2 regions of the Paenibacillus sp. FSL R5-0713 genome follow, and region 2 is predicted to be linked to the other one. Evidence: riboswitches for the same ligand, from Rfam matches in the RefSeq annotation. Region 2 holds a riboswitch; the other holds the start of a gene.
The links. Region 2 has a riboswitch for ZMP and ZTP ahead of MKZ12_RS27180 (TIGR01440 family protein). Riboswitches for the same ligand answer to the same signal wherever they lie in the genome.

Region 1 (7,999 bases), 2.6 Mb from region 2:
CAGTCCAATCAACTGAAATAATCCAATTTCTTTGCTGCGTCGCTTAATAAAAATGGTATTGGCATATAACAGAAAAATACCGACAATACCGATTAATAATACCGAAGATGCGCCTATGGCTGCCGCACCTTTTGTTGAAGCAGCTACCTCATCCATGGAAGGATCATACTGTAACGTCACAAAGGAAAAATACAAAGCCACACTGAACACAAGCGCAAATACATAGAGATAATAATTCTTCAAGTTTTTCCTGAGATTACGGAAGATAATATAATTCAAGCTCATTGCTGCACACCACCCAATACGCCCTGGGTTTTGATAATGTCATTAAAGAACGATTGCCGGGACTCGTCTCCTTTATTCAGCTGGGTGTAGATCTGACCGTCTCGAATGAAGATCACTCTGCTGCAATAACTTGCAGCAACCGGATCATGGGTAACCATAATAATGGTTGCCTTTCGGGTACTGTTCATCTCACTTAACTTGCCGAGCAGATCGGAGGCAGACTTGGAATCGAGCGCTCCGGTTGGCTCATCCGCAAAGATGATACTTGGCTCATGGACAAATGCTCGTGCTGCTGAAGTCCGCTGCTTCTGCCCACCTGAAATCTCGGATGGATACTTATCCTTCAATTCGTAGATGCCCAGTTCATTGGCAATCTGTTCAAACTTCCGGTGTGCCTCCTGTTTTGGAATACTCGTGATCGAGAGCGGCAATAATACATTTTCCTTCACCGTAAGGGTATCCAGCAGATTATATTCCTGAAAAATAAAGCCCAGATGATGTTTGCGGAACTCAGCCAGCTGTTTCTCCTTCATTCCGGTGAATTCCTTGCCCTCAATATCAATCGTGCCCTGGCTCACCCGATCGATGGAGGAAAGTACATTAAGCAGTGTCGTTTTACCCGAACCCGATGGCCCCATAATACCGACAAACTCTCCCTTGCTTACCCCGAGATCAATCCCCTTCAGCACTTCCTGTTTATTCAGTTTATTACCATAGACTTTATGAATTTTTTTGGCTTCCAGTATCCACATATCCCACTCACTCCTCTTTGAACTTCTGCAAAATGCCCATGTCTATATCATAGGCGGGATGTGCAGTGTTATCGTGTGATTCACCGAACAAAACCAAAAAGCATGTGACATTATTGTCACACGCCTGCAAGATGCACCATGTCGTTCTTTCGCGGAAAAGTAAGTGTGACGGTAGTGCCCTCGCCAGGAGAAGACTCTACATGAATGCGCATATGAAGGGTTTGGACGACCTGACGAACCAGATACAGCCCCATCCCAGTCGCCGCTCCATCCATTCTGCCTCGGGTAGACGTAAATCCTTTATCAAATATACGCGGCAGATCCTGAGCCTCAATCCCTCGCCCGTGATCCTTAATCATCAGTATGACATGTCCATCCTGTTCCCGACTTTCAATGAGGATGTCCGATGAATCGCTATATTTCACCGCATTGCTCAACAACTGCCGGAGGATGAAGCCTAACCATTTGCTGTCTGTGAGCACACGCGATACCATCAACGACACATCAAAGCCAATCCCCTTGGATATGCACCACGATCTCAGTGCTCGAATCTCACTATTCAATATCGGTTCAAATTCCGTCTCTTCGATGAACAGATCATTATGCATGAACGGAATCCGCTTCTGATGAAGCTGCTGATCCAGCAACTGATGGATTCGTAACCATTCATATGTCATTTGGCTCCGTAGCTTATCATCTGGCAAGCGCTCGATCATCAGTTGCAACGCAGTCAGTGGGGTCTTCACCTCATGAATCCAGGACAACATCTCGTCCTTCTCCTGTTCCAGAGCGATAAAATGATGTGACGACTCCTTACGATATCGCTGTGTCTGGGAACTGAGGGCCTCATGTACGATCTGCTCATATGGACTTTCGGCGATGTCGAGTTCTCCCAGATCATAGGTATGATCCCAGGTGCTCAACTTTTTATAGAAACGAGTCTCTTTCAGATATCTCGCCCAGATAAAAACAAGACAGACCACCACATTCAGCACTACGATATACACCACAGATTGGAATGGAATGGACGAGTCCAGGTAAGCTACCAATAAAATAATAAGTTGTATGCTTACCAGTAGACATAACCAACTAGCCCTTTCTCGTATGTACTTCATGCTTCTGCCTCTTCCGTTGCCATGTACCCCTGACCTACCTTGGTTTCAATGTATCGCTCCAAGCCGATGGGTTCAAGCTTCTTCCGTAACCGATTAACGTTAACCGTCAGCGTATTGTCACTCACGAAATGCTCGTGATCCCACAAGCTCCGGATGAGATCCTCACGGGTAACGATCTGATTTTTGTGCTCCACCAGCACTTTAAGGATGAACATCTCATTTTTGGTTAACAAAACAGATTCATCCCCGCAAGTGAGTGTATTTTTCACATATTCAATTGCAGCACCGCGCCAAGTCCGGAGTTCAATATGCTCTGTATTGTAGTTGTACACCCTCCGCAGAGTTGCCTGAATCTTGGCAATCAATACATCGAAGTGAAACGGCTTCTGGATAAAATCGTCTGCACCCAAATGCATGGACATGACCATATCCGCAGGATGATCCCGTGAGGACAAAAAGATAATCGGCACATTGGAATGCGAACGAATGATCCGACACCAATGGAACCCGTCATATTGGGGCAGCTGAATATCAATAATGACCAATTGCGGCTGAATTACGCTGTACTCCTGCAATACCTTGCCAAAGTCCTGCACACCATACACGTCATACGACCATTGGGATAACCGTTCCTTGATTTCATTAAATAACGATTCGTCGTCTTCAATGAGCATAATTTTAAACAAGAGAGTTCACCACGTTTCTGTTCTTCTAAGGTTGATTGTGTCCATCCATCCGCTCGATCAACTGTATCGCGACGTCTCGTGGCGATCTTAATTGGCCTGCTTCATACACTTGATTGAACATGCCTGCAAGCGCAAACTCCTCTGTACTTTTGCCTCGTGCAGCAGCCTGTAACTCTGTATCGACCATCCCCGGATCAAAAACAATGATCTCAACAGGATTCTGTTGACCCGTTTGCTCCAAAGATACGCATTGGGTGAACATGTTCAGGCCTGCTTTGGATGTACAGTACACTGCCATTGAAGGCGCGGGATAACTTCCCGAACCCGATGAGAGATTAACAATTTTACGTCTGGCGGACAGGTGATTGGTTTGTTGAATAAAAGATGAGCTCAGTATCATTGGCGCTGCAAGACTGATGTTAAGACTCTGACTTATCTCTGCCGCACTGCATTGTTCTATGGGTCCTAGAGGCTCCAGCATCGCTGCATTATTAATGAGTCCAATGCAATCAGCTTCCTGAGAAGGGATTTCGTCCAATACACGTGTAACCATATCATCAATCCCCGTCAGGTCGGCTAGATCGTACTGAACATGATGGTAACGCCCGCTCCATTCCTCGCTTGATTCCAACTCGTGCGAATGCCCGCGTGAAATGCCATAGACCCAGTCTCCCCTGGCTAACAACAACTCCGCGAGCTGTTTGCCAATTCCTTTGGATGTACCTGTAATGATAAAATACCTCTGTCTCATATTCCCCCGCCTTCTCTCGCTCAATGCAGTATTAGTTAAACTCCACCCTATGACTTTATAACTCTATAACTACACGCCCGGTTTTCTCCACATGGTCACCCACAAAATGGGTAATCCAAAACAATTCTCATCCTGGCCCATCGCCTTCATAGGACGTAATTCCACGCATTCAAATGGATCTTGTAGTAAATAACGGAGCTTTTCCTCCGTAAAGGCCAGTCCGCCTTTCATCGACTTCTCTTGATATACCTGCCAATCATCCATGACGCTCTCCGGCCCACCTTGACCGCCAAAACCAGGAGCAAAACAGCTCATCCCAAAGTATCCTCCGGGCTTGAGCGCTTGGTGAATCATCTCTATGTAAGGAATCCGCTGATGAGGTAGCAGATGATGCAGACAACCCGAGTCGTAGACAAGATCATATTCTTGCTGCGGGGCCAGTTCGAACACGGAGCGACATTCAAAATGTACGTCCAGTTGCTCTTCTGCCGCCCTCTCCTTAGCCCAGGCAATAGCTGTCTTGGAAAGATCATAAGCATCTACCTGATATCCTTGGCGGGTCAAATACAATGCATTTCTGCCTGGACCACAACCCAGTTCCAGTGCCTTGCCACCTGCCAGCAAACCTGCGTTCACATGCGCTACCAGATTCTCATCCGGTTTGTTTGGGAAAAAGGGTATGGGTCTGTTCCGATCCTCATAGAAAGGCTCCCAAAATTGCTTGGCAGATCTGAAGTCTGCATCGAGCATATCATATAGATCCTGTACACTTTTAATCGTTTTTTCCACTACCACATTCCTCCTTAAATCCTCCACCCGAACCTTCAGTTCAGACCATTCATTCCTCGTCATTTTCATTAAATCAGCTACACTTTATTATAACATTTTTAACCATTAATCCTCTATTTTTCTTGTATTTTTCTACTTTGAAATATAAGATTTTTCCAACAAAAAAACGACCGACTTGGATGTCGATCGCTAACAATTGTAGCAGTTATGAGTTACAGTTTACTTCGCCCGTTCCATGACTGCAAAGTAATTTTTTTCGTTATCAGCAAAGTTGAAGACACGCCCCGTTGGCATCTCGACAATCTCTCCAACCGTTACATGTTTTCCAGACAAGTCAGCATATAGTTGATCCAGATTTTCGGTAAAGAACATTAATGATGGTGTGCCCAGATTTACACCCACCGACATCCGCTCGACAAACTCTTTGTCATGGAGAATAATGCTCGTCTGCGAATCTGGGGTAGGCGCAATCTCAATCCATCTCATGCCCTCGTCGAGGTTTACTTCATCCACAATGTGGAATCCTGCAACTTCCGTCCAAAATGCCAGTGATTCATCTTGATTGTTGACATACAACATAACCTGGCCAACTTTGCTAAACATGCATCATTCACTCCTCTGATCATCTAATCTCTCAACATCCTGCTTATCATTCTTCAACTTCCAATAGAGTATAACATGCAGGACAGCTTTTTCATTATCTTTCTTTGGCATTACACTGCTTTGATCGAAGTTTCAGATCAGACCGTTGTAGCGATCCTACTTTGGAGAATAGGAGCTTCCCCTTCACTATGCAGATAGGTTAAATTAGCTTAACAAATCAAGATCAGATTTTGAGTAAAATGGATTTCTTGAAGTTACTTATAGTGTTTTGACAAGAGCCAGCCTATGGAATCCCGAGGTATAATAATTCATATCAATACCTTCCTTTTGAAAATTCATTCGTTCATAAAATACGAGCGCTGCTTCATTTTCTGCATGATCAAGTGTGTAAAGCATGATATCACTACATCCAAATCCAGCTATTTTCATGCATATTTCAGTAATTAGTGTACGTGCTACACCTTGTCGAAGGTGTGATTTACACGTAACAATGCCAACGATTTCATATCGGTTAACCGTAGGCTGAAAGATATAACCAGCATGACCTATGACAACATCTGCTTCGTCAACCATGACATAATAAGCACTGATCCGTTCATCCATCATATTTAAAAATAAATCCCAGCGCGCAGGATACTGTTCGCGTATAAACGAAGGGAATTGAAAATTATGATCCGTCATCATTTTCAGCACTGCTGGCTGATCAATCGTTTGAAAAAGACGAATAGTCATCTTGCCACCCCCTCCCCTTAAAGATCACAGCTTCATAGAATCCAGCCAAATCCATGCTTGTCATTCCATCAAGTAAAACAAACGCCATTTTCATTGCCGCCACCCGTCCTCTCGTACCCGAATAATAAATAAAGTGTTTGATCAAAAGATCAAACACTTTGCCCAGGCGTACGGCATATAATATATGTGCTTCCTCGTGGTTCACTCCACGTTTACGCCAGTCACACACAATCGATATTTAACAACCAGTATCCATCACTCACACTATTGTATGCCTCTTAATTTCTTCGTAAGATAAAGTACAACATCGTCGTCCATAATCGTTTCTTCACCTGGCTGAATGTAATGATCGTGTCTGTGAACACCATGACCGTCCGGTATGTATCCGCGATGGGCATATAAAACTTGCGCTTTGCCATAATCGGAAAATACGCCTACACCAATACCTGCTACATCCGTTCGTTCCGAAATAACTTCCTCTGCGCGGTCCATCAACCGTGAACCAATACCTTGGCGCTGGAACTTGATCAGCACATTAAAATCGTTAATTTCAGGAATGCCTTGTTCCCTGAAAGAAGGGTATTTGGAATGCCACAATACATTCACGTATCCGGCAAATTCTCCATTCAACTCGGCTACCAAGGTTACACGGTCCCCATTCTGTTGTTCAGCCAAGTAATGAAGATACTGCTCAGCGTATCTCCCCCACCCCTGCTCCTGAAACGCCTTGGATATAATTACAGGATCACTCTCATTTAATAATCTGATATGTACAGTCATTAATAAATTCTCCTTAATAAGATATTTATCCTAACTAAATTTCCAGTCGATCTCGAAGCGATGTAATATGAGCAACATGGTGTTTGCCATGCCAAGCATACATGCCCAGATTATAATCCAGTCTCGTCGTTTCTTGCGATGAGGGATGATAGAATTGTTTGGCATAATCCGCATCTGTCAGTGCATTTAACAGAACCACCCACCGACGATGGAGCGCATCCAGAATTTGAAGTGAGAACTCAACATCCAGGTCCCTTGAATCACTCAGTTCAGCCCAACGCTCTTCATAATACGGTCGAATTGTAGGTGTATCCTCTGTCAGTGCCAACTTGAAACGAATCATACTGTTCATATGGCTGTCTGCCATGTGGTGAATGACCTGTTTGAGCATCCATCCACCTTCTCGATACGGCAGACTTAATTGCTCTTCACTCAGCCCCTTTACCGCTTCTCGCGCGCGTTCAGGTAGCTCAGCAATGTCCTGAATCCACTTCTCCCGCTGTGCCAAAGTAACTTCACCCGTGTGTACAAATGGGCCTATCGGAAATCGTTCGTCCATCCATTATTCCTCCTTGTTTGTATGATGAAAATAGCTCTTAATATTCTAACGTGCATATTCCATGAGCCAGCAGTCTCTCATCTGCCCTTCATGCAGCTCATGTTTCTCCAACAGCTTAATCCTTTGAAAACCACATTTCTCATAACAGGATATCGCTCGCAAGTTCCAGGATTGAGGGTCCATAACCACTTTACGGGCTTGTTTTTCATGAATGAGATAGGCCAGCATGGATTGTACCAGCAATGTTCCGATACCTTTGTTCCAATAATCTATCTCACCAATGAACTGATCCGTTCCATAGATGATCTCATCCGTGTCTCCATAACCATACTCCGTTCGTTCTTCTTCCTCAAGCTTATAGAACTGAATGTATCCTATGGGACTTCCTGCATACTCAACGATACAACGGGTAGCATCATCATCCTGATTGTAAAAATGCTCTCTTACCTGCTCCAGATCATGCGGCCGATCACGGCCTTCATAGTATTGAAGGACTTCCGGGTCAGTCAGCCACTTCACCAGCTGGTGTTCATCTTCTGTTTCCAAGAAACGTACGGTGATTCCGTTTGATTCATATACACTCATCACTCTGCATACTCCTTAATGATCTCCAGATTTTCACCCGTAACCCAACTTAGATCCTTCCCCAACAACTGCTCGTTGTGAACATAATACACGATGGGATTTTCAAGCGGTTGAGTCGTTCCATCCAAGGATCTGAGCGTAAACCTCAACTTGTAACTCCCCATCTCATCAGGGATTGCAAACCCTATCAGATTCTCAGCTGATTTCCTCGTTTTCCCCTGCACCTTCAGATACTCTTCCAGAATGACTTGATCAAGATAGGAGCTGCCAACAGACGAAGGCACGTACCACGCATTATCTTGTTCTTCAGTGAATGTGGCTCCTCCCCACCCCGGGACAACGGGATACACCATATGTTGATC
Region 2 (7,999 bases):
ATAGGCCGCTGATTTGTTTGATATTCATCCTGAAGCAATCTGATTTCCATTTTATCATCCAATTATATACAATGGAAATATTGAGTTTAATTGGAAATCATAGAATGCTAGATTCAGGGGGATGGACGGAGTCATGTTGAGAATGTTGAAAAAGATGGATGGTGTGATTCTCTTCATCATGCTGTTGCTCATGATTATTAGTGTATTTGCAATTTACAGCGGAACGCAAACAGATGCTCACCTGGCGAGTCACCATGTCAAAACGATTTATTTCTATGTGGCTGGATTCATTGCGGTGCTTGTCATCGGGCTTGTGAATTACAAGTTATACGTGAAATATGCGTTTTATTTGTATGGGTTTGGAATTATACTGCTGATCCTCGCTAATGTCCTGGGCAGTTCGATCAATAATGCCAACGGTTGGCTGAAGCTTGGGGAATTTTCTTTTCAACCGGCAGAGCTGTTCAAGATGATTCTGATTCTGTTCCTTGCTCATTTAATTGTGAAGAGACAACGAGGCACGCTGCAATTTTGGAGAGATATTGTGCCGATTGGCTGCTGGGCGTTTATTCCATTTGCTCTGGTTATGGCTCAGAATGATCTAGGCAATGCATTGGGGTATGTGGTGATTCTGGCTGCGGTATTCTGGATCGGAAATATGAGACTGAAGCACGTATTAATTGTACTGACGATTGTTGGAGTGACCTTCTTTGGTTTTGTTAAAGCCTATACGTTCTACCATGATGAAGTATTCACCTTTCTTGAAAAGATAAAAAGGGAGCACTGGGCGGAGCGAATTGATCCCTGGCTTGTGCCGGAAAAGGCTACCTCCAAAGCGTCCTGGCATACGAAAAATGCAGGTTTAGCCATTGGTTCAGGGGGCATCATCGGCAAAGGTTATTTGCAAGGAACATCCGTTCAGAGCGGTCGAGTCCCTTATACGTATTCGGATTCCATTTTTGTCGTGATCGCAGAGGAGTTTGGCTTTGTCGGTGCATCCGTACTGATTCTGTTGTACTTTATTCTGATTCAACGTATGGTGTGGATTGCTCTGAGTTGCAGAGATCGCGCGGGACCCGTCATCATTGTAGGTATTATCGGAATGTTGTTGTATCAGGTGTTTGAGAATGTGGGGGCGTTCCTCGGCCTGATGCCGCTCACAGGAATTACGTTGCCATTCATCAGTTACGGGGGCACCTCCCTGCTCATTAACATGGCTTGTATTGGTGTGGTCATGAGTATTAAGTTATATGGTCAGGAAGAGGAGGATGAACTTCTCATGGGGGAGCAGCAACCGCGGTTGTCGGAACGTTTATGGAATATGCTCAAGAAAGAGAAAAGTGCTGTGTAACTGCTGAAATAGTTTAATGAAAAGCACAGTGGTGGAGCGACTAACGTGATTGTTCATTGTTCATAAGGATAACGAGGTTGATTTGCCCTGTAACCAGGTGCGGATCAGCCTTTTTAACATGACTGGTGAGCGTGTGTATATCATAGAATCGATTTAGTAGATTTATTGTATATGCTAGGTTTACTTCCGTCTCTCCCGGGCATACTGATAGACATGAGAGAGTTGCAGGTCGCGTGATCAGAGAGCTGAGGGGGAGAACGGAATGAACAGACGAATTGTTAAGCAAATTGGACTTATTATTGTATGTCTTATGATGATGATCATGATGTGGGAAGGTCAGAAAACGGATGCAGCTGTGGCGGCCACAGCGATTCCTGAACAATCGATTCGCTTGCGTATTCTAGCAAACTCGGATGCACCGGGAGATCAATTGGTGAAACGCGAGATTCGGGATGCTGTCGTTGCTCAGATGGGTGAGTGGGTAGCCGAACTGGAGAATCCGCAAAGTCTGGATGAAGCACGCCATGTCATTCGTGAGCATTTGTCCGAGATTGAAAATAGAGTAGGAGAAGAGTTGGCCAGTCGCGGTTTGAAGTATGAGTATCAGGTGGAATTGGGTTCGGTTCCGTTCCCAACCAAGCTATATGGAGGCACCGTGTATCCTGCTGGAGATTATGAAGCGGTTCGGATTACATTAGGCGAAGGCAAAGGTCAGAACTGGTGGTGTGTGTTGTTCCCGCCGCTGTGTTTCATTGATTCAGGGACCGGGGATGCACTGGCGAAACCTTCAAACGTATCGGCCGCAGCGGCTGAACCTGGAGATGCAGAGGCGTCTGTGCAGGGAGAGACACCGGAGGCGAGATTCTTTCTGTGGGATATGGCTGTGAAACTATGGAGTTGGGTCACTGGGTTATTCTCATAACAACGGATTTATACTATAGATGTGGGTGGCTTCAATTCAGGGAGCTGCCCTTTTGATATGAATTGGGGTTGAAGCTACAGTGAGACTCATGCGTGGAGCGAAGTATGAAGGGCATCCGAGGCGGGACAGGTATGTTATAATTACTTATATTGAACATGGAGTATGAAGCGAAGTGAACAAGGATGTGTATGGAGTTTAAAGTGTATTTCTCACGTGCACAAGTAACCTATTATGATGTTTAGGAATGATGGATATATGAATAGAGAGAATGAGCAAGTGCAATCCACCTCAGAAATGAGAAATGACATGGAGGTTCATGACAAGGGAACTCCAGCAGAGATGGTCACAGTCAATTGGGATGTGCGCGTTTTATTAAGCAATGAGAATGATCATGGATTGGGTAATATTGAATTAGCGGATGTGAAAAAGGGGAGCGCCCATCAAAGGGCGCTCGACGACTTGCAGGCTGCCGCAGCCTGTCTTCGTCAAGGTCAGACGGTGGCCTTTCCGACCGAAACGGTCTACGGCCTGGGTGCGGATGCGCGTAGCACGGCAGCTGTGGAGGCTGTATTTGTCGCCAAAGGCCGACCTTCCGACAATCCACTGATTGTGCATATCGCGCACCGTGACCAGTTGGACACTCTGGTCACGGAAGTGAATGAGACAGCGGAAGCGCTGATGGCGGCCTTCTGGCCGGGACCGCTGACGCTGGTGCTGCCGGTTAGGCCGGGGGCGGTGTCCCCGCGTGTCACCGCCGGTCTGGATACGGTGGCCGTGCGCATGCCGGACCACCCGGTGGCCTTGCAGTTGATCGCGGCGGCGGCATGCCCTGTGGCTGCGCCAAGCGCCAACCGCTCCGGGCGGCCAAGCCCAACACTCGCGTCTCATGTGCGCGAGGATCTGGATGGCCGCATCGGCGGCATCGTGGACGGCGGCCCCACCGGGGTGGGCGTCGAGTCCACGGTGGTGCAGGTCGGTGACGACGGTACCGTCACCATCCTGCGCCCTGGCGGCATTACGGCGGAACAGCTGTCCGCCGTTGCCGCCCGTGTCGCCACGGACCCCGCGCTACTCGCGGAGGGGGCCGTTGGCGTGGGAAGCCCGGCGCCGCGCTCGCCGGGCATGAAGTACACGCACTACGCACCCGCAGGGGCGCTGTGCGTGGTGGAGGGGCCGCCCGCAGCGGTGGCGGCCTGGACCAGCGCCGCCCTCGCAGAGGCGGCGCAGCGCGGAGAGCGCACCGCCGTGCTGGCGTTCGCCGAGCATGCGGAGCAGTACCGCGCCGATGCCGTGTTCTCGCTGGGTGACGCCAGCGAGCTGGAGGAAGCAGCGCGCAGGCTATACGCCGCGCTGCGCAGCTGCGATGAGCAAGGCGCCACATATATTGTGGCTGAAGCCTGCTCACGCGAAGGGCTGGGAGCAGCCGTCATGAATCGGCTGCTCAAGGCCGCGGGTAACCAACTCATCCAAGTTGGCGACCCACAGCCCTCCTAAGCTCTCCTGATCATACAGTCAGGAGAGCTACGCACTCTTTTCCAAAACAAATCAATTAAAACATCGCATCCACCTGCCTACAATCTAGCCTTATGCATCATGGAGATGGAGTAGATCCGTCGTCGTTTACCTTTCATCGGTCATGTTTAGGTCCTTGTCCGCATATCGTGTACAAGAACCTTTACGTGATTTGGGGGTATGGGGATGTGGGATGTGTCTGCCCATGTAGGGCAGTTGGTAACCATTTTGATCATGGCAGTTGCGCTTGGCCTCGATGCGTTTTCACTCGGGATCGGAATTGGCATGAAGGGCATTCGGCTGAGGGATGTATTGCGAATCAGTACAGTTACGGCGCTATTTCATATCATCATGCCGCTCATCGGTATGTATATGGGCAAATACGTCAGCTCGCTGCTCGGTGACATTACGACGTATGCAGCAGGTGGATTACTTGTTCTGCTGGGTGGTCATATGATTCTGAATGCATTCCGTGAAGGCGATACCAAGCTGGTGGACCACCGTTCCCTGCTCGGCGTTATACTGTTCTCCCTCAGCGTAAGTGTGGATTCGTTCTCCGTTGGCGTTTCCTTAGGGATGTTTAGCAGTGATCTGATCTTAACCGTACTGGCTTTTGGCTTTTGTGGCGGGGTGATGTCGGTGATGGGGCTGCTATTAGGCCGTCGGGTGAGTCAGAATCTCGGGGATTATGGTGAGGCCATTGGTGGCGCAATCTTGCTTGCGTTTGGACTTTTGTTTATATTTTAAAATAAAACTTGAGATATCCTATCATTCGCATCATATGTAAAATGGGGAGGCTAACACAATGAAACATATTTTATTCGTATGTACAGGCAATACGTGCCGCAGCCCCATGGCAGAGGGGCTTTTGCGAAAGTTGGCATCGGAGCGCGGCATTCAGGTAGAGGTTCGTTCCGCAGGTGTGGCAGCTACGTCTGGTATGCCGATTTCCCGTCATGCGGAAGCGGTTCTGAGAGATCATAACGTTGAAGGTCCACCTCATTCCACACAACTTAGCGCCAACCTGGTAGGTTGGGCGGATCTGGTTCTTACATTAACACGGAGTCATAAGCAGCATGTCATGCAGGTATTTCCCGACTCTGTCCACAAAACCTATACATTGAAAGAGTATGTGGAGGACGACGAGCAGGTATTAAGAGATGTTCAGGAATTGGACAGCCTGTTTGCAACGCTGGAGATGAAACGTGCCCTTGGGCAAGAGATCCTGGCATCGGAACGTGAGCGAGCCATTGAGATCAGACAACGAATTCCTAGTTTTGACATCTCCGATCCATTTGGTGGGAGTCGTGATGATTATAATATCGCTGCGGCCGAGATTCGGACGGCATTGGACCGGCTTTTGGATAAGCTGGGATAATTCTGATCCTGCGGGGCAGGTTAGAGAAACAGGACACGTGATGTAAATTAACCGTTGATTTTAGACGCGGGTTGTTTTATGATGAAGGGGAAAACAGGGATCCGGTGTAACTGGCGACGAAGTGGGCATAACCACGATGGAGCACCGGAACAAACGGCCGGTCGCCTGGGCAAAAGAGCAATTCTGCGTTACCCGCAGACTGCTCTTTTTTTCGTCTTTCATCTGAATATTCGCTATAATAGTACCTGAGATGCCGTGCAAGAATACGAAGGACAGCCAAGAGACAGCGGGCATGATTTTATCAGGAGGCGATGATAGGATGACTATAGAGTTAGATTCAGAACAACCCGGATTGCAGGAACAGACCGCATCCATTCTGCATGAACTGGCGCTTGCCGGACGGCTTGGGCCTGGACAGATCGTTGTGATCGGTACAAGCACAAGTGAAGTTGCAGGGGCACGGATTGGTACGAGTGGTGCTATTGAAGTGGCGCAACAGCTTCTTGCGGGTATACGCGAAGTGCAGGAGGAATTCGGTTTTGATACCGTATTCCAATGTTGTGAGCATCTAAACCGTGCGCTGGTCATGGAACGTTCTGTGCTGACTCGTCTTGGATTGACTGAGGTTGGTGCAGTACCCGTGCCCAAGGCCGGAGGTTCAATGGCATCCGCAGCATATCGTTCGCTGACCGATCCATGCCTGGCTGAACATGTGCAGGCCCATGCGGGACTGGACATTGGGGAGACGATGATTGGCATGCATCTCCGGCATGTAGCCGTACCTTTTCGTACAGCGCTCCGCTATGTTGGAGATGCGCGTGTGACCACAGCGTTGACTCGTCCGAAGTTAATTGGCGGCGAACGCGCGGTGTATCGTATGGAAGAACAACCAGATTCAACATTTTGTGACTGATATCTTCAACCAATATAAAGCTAAATTAGACTTTACACAAAAACGGAGAGTGCAGCACCAATCTGAAGAAGCAAAGCGTTCGCCTTTATCACCGGATTTTCCCTTTATTATAAGGGAGTTCAGAAAAATCAGGGGATAACAGCGATCGGAAGATGGTGATGCAATCGAAGTGAGGAGTGTAACCACTGTAGTTTCGCTTTATAACTTCACTTATAACTGGGAGGAATTTAATCATGGAACAATTGCGCAAGAATGACCCGGCAGTACTGGAAGCGATGAATCTTGAACTGAAACGTCAACAGAACAACATCGAACTGATTGCATCCGAGAACATCGTGAGTGAAGCAGTAATCGAAGCATTGGGATCTGTACTGACCAACAAGTACGCTGAAGGCTATCCAGGTAAACGTTACTATGGCGGTTGTGAGCATGTGGACGTAGTTGAAGACATTGCGCGTGATCGTGCCAAAGAATTGTTCGGAGCAGAACACGTGAATGTTCAACCTCACTCCGGCGCACAAGCGAACATGGCAGTATATCTTGCAGCGTTGAAACCTGGTGATACTGTACTTGGTATGAACCTTGCCCATGGTGGACACCTCACGCACGGTAGCCCGGTTAACGCTTCTGGTTTACTGTACAACTTTGTGGCATACGGCGTGCAGGAAGATACATTCCTGATTGATTATGATGAAGTGCGCAAAGCGGCTTTCAAACACCGCCCTCGTCTGATCGTTGCAGGTGCAAGTGCATATCCGCGTACCATTGATTTTGAAAAGCTGGCTTCCATCGCCAATGATGTAGGTGCTTTGTTCATGGTGGATATGGCTCATATTGCAGGATTGGTTGCTGCTGGTTTGCATCCAAACCCGGTTCCACATGCGCATTTCGTAACAACAACAACACACAAAACGTTGCGTGGACCTCGTGGTGGTATGATTCTGTGCCGTAAAGCATGGGCAGCAGCGATTGATAAAGCGGTATTCCCGGGTTCCCAAGGTGGTCCTTTGATGCACGTAATTGCTTCCAAAGCGGTAGCATTCGGAGAAGCTTTGCAACCAGAGTTCAAAACATATGCACAGAACGTTGTGAAAAACGCACAGGTTTTGGCTGAAACACTGATCGCTGAAGGCTTGAACATCGTATCCGGTGGTACAGATAACCACTTGATGCTGATCGACACACGCAGTGTGAACATCACAGGTAAAGAAGCTGAGCATGTACTTGATTCCATCGGTATTACCGTGAACAAAAATGCAATTCCATTCGACCCTACAAGCCCGTTTGTAACGAGTGGTATTCGAATTGGTACACCTGCTGCAACTTCCCGTGGTATGAACGAAGAAGCGATGGTTGCCATTGGTAAGATCATTGCCAAAACGTTGAAAAATCCAAAAGATACGGCGAAGCTGGATGAAGCTCGTGCAGAAGTGACTGCACTGACAGACCAATTCCCGCTCTATACCGACCTTAAATACTAAAAAACTTTGCTCATGCTGCTTTCTTTTGAGTTTGTTTAAATTGGAATACAAAAGACGAAGCTGGCAGATTGCAACCGGAGAAGCGAAGCGCTCGCCTTTATCCCCTGATTTTCTCCTTTTATAGGAGATCACAAAAATCAGGGGATAACAGCGATCGGAAGGTCATTCGGTTTGCGGAGCATCTTTAGTGTTTACACGTTTTTGAACATACTCAATGACATAACAGCAGGAGCAAAACAGGACCGGATGGATCATTTTCCGGTCCTGTTTTTTATAGGATTCGGTATTCTGTAATGATTGGGTGCCCTTTGATGGTGTAATTCGTTGTTGGTGATGATATAATATACAGGATTTATCGAGCCCATGAATGGTGGCTAGGTATATTTGGAAATGCTGAACATGAAGAACTTACCGGAGGGACAAATTAGATGGGAAAATTAGT

Region 1: it holds a riboswitch for ZMP and ZTP, as region 2 does, so the genes downstream of both, MKZ12_RS08470 (GNAT family N-acetyltransferase) here and MKZ12_RS27180 (TIGR01440 family protein) in region 2, are expected to answer to the same signal.

The regions. Positions count from the first base shown of each region.
Region 1 is NZ_CP150229.1:1,847,874-1,855,872, reverse strand. It holds gene MKZ12_RS08505 (ABC transporter permease) at 1-285, opposite strand, end outside; gene MKZ12_RS08500 (ABC transporter ATP-binding protein) at 282-1,037, opposite strand; gene MKZ12_RS08495 (sensor histidine kinase) at 1,154-2,152, opposite strand; gene MKZ12_RS08490 (response regulator transcription factor) at 2,149-2,838, opposite strand; gene MKZ12_RS08485 (SDR family NAD(P)-dependent oxidoreductase) at 2,864-3,589, opposite strand; gene MKZ12_RS08480 (class I SAM-dependent methyltransferase) at 3,659-4,378, opposite strand; gene MKZ12_RS08475 (VOC family protein) at 4,598-4,981, opposite strand; gene MKZ12_RS08470 (GNAT family N-acetyltransferase) at 5,240-5,713, opposite strand; ZMP/ZTP riboswitch at 5,867-5,948, opposite strand; gene MKZ12_RS08465 (GNAT family N-acetyltransferase) at 5,978-6,493, opposite strand; gene MKZ12_RS08460 (YfiT family bacillithiol transferase) at 6,528-7,052, opposite strand; gene MKZ12_RS08455 (GNAT family N-acetyltransferase) at 7,098-7,637, opposite strand; gene MKZ12_RS08450 (hypothetical protein) at 7,637-7,999, opposite strand, start outside.
Region 2 is NZ_CP150229.1:6,086,173-6,094,171, reverse strand. It holds gene MKZ12_RS27205 (FtsW/RodA/SpoVE family cell cycle protein) at 134-1,351, shown strand; gene spoIIR (stage II sporulation protein R) at 1,614-2,273, shown strand; gene MKZ12_RS27195 (L-threonylcarbamoyladenylate synthase) at 2,529-3,767, shown strand; gene MKZ12_RS27190 (manganese efflux pump MntP family protein) at 3,972-4,532, shown strand; gene MKZ12_RS27185 (low molecular weight protein arginine phosphatase) at 4,591-5,163, shown strand; ZMP/ZTP riboswitch at 5,260-5,341, shown strand; gene MKZ12_RS27180 (TIGR01440 family protein) at 5,483-6,076, shown strand; gene glyA (serine hydroxymethyltransferase) at 6,310-7,557, shown strand; gene upp (uracil phosphoribosyltransferase) at 7,986-7,999, shown strand, end outside.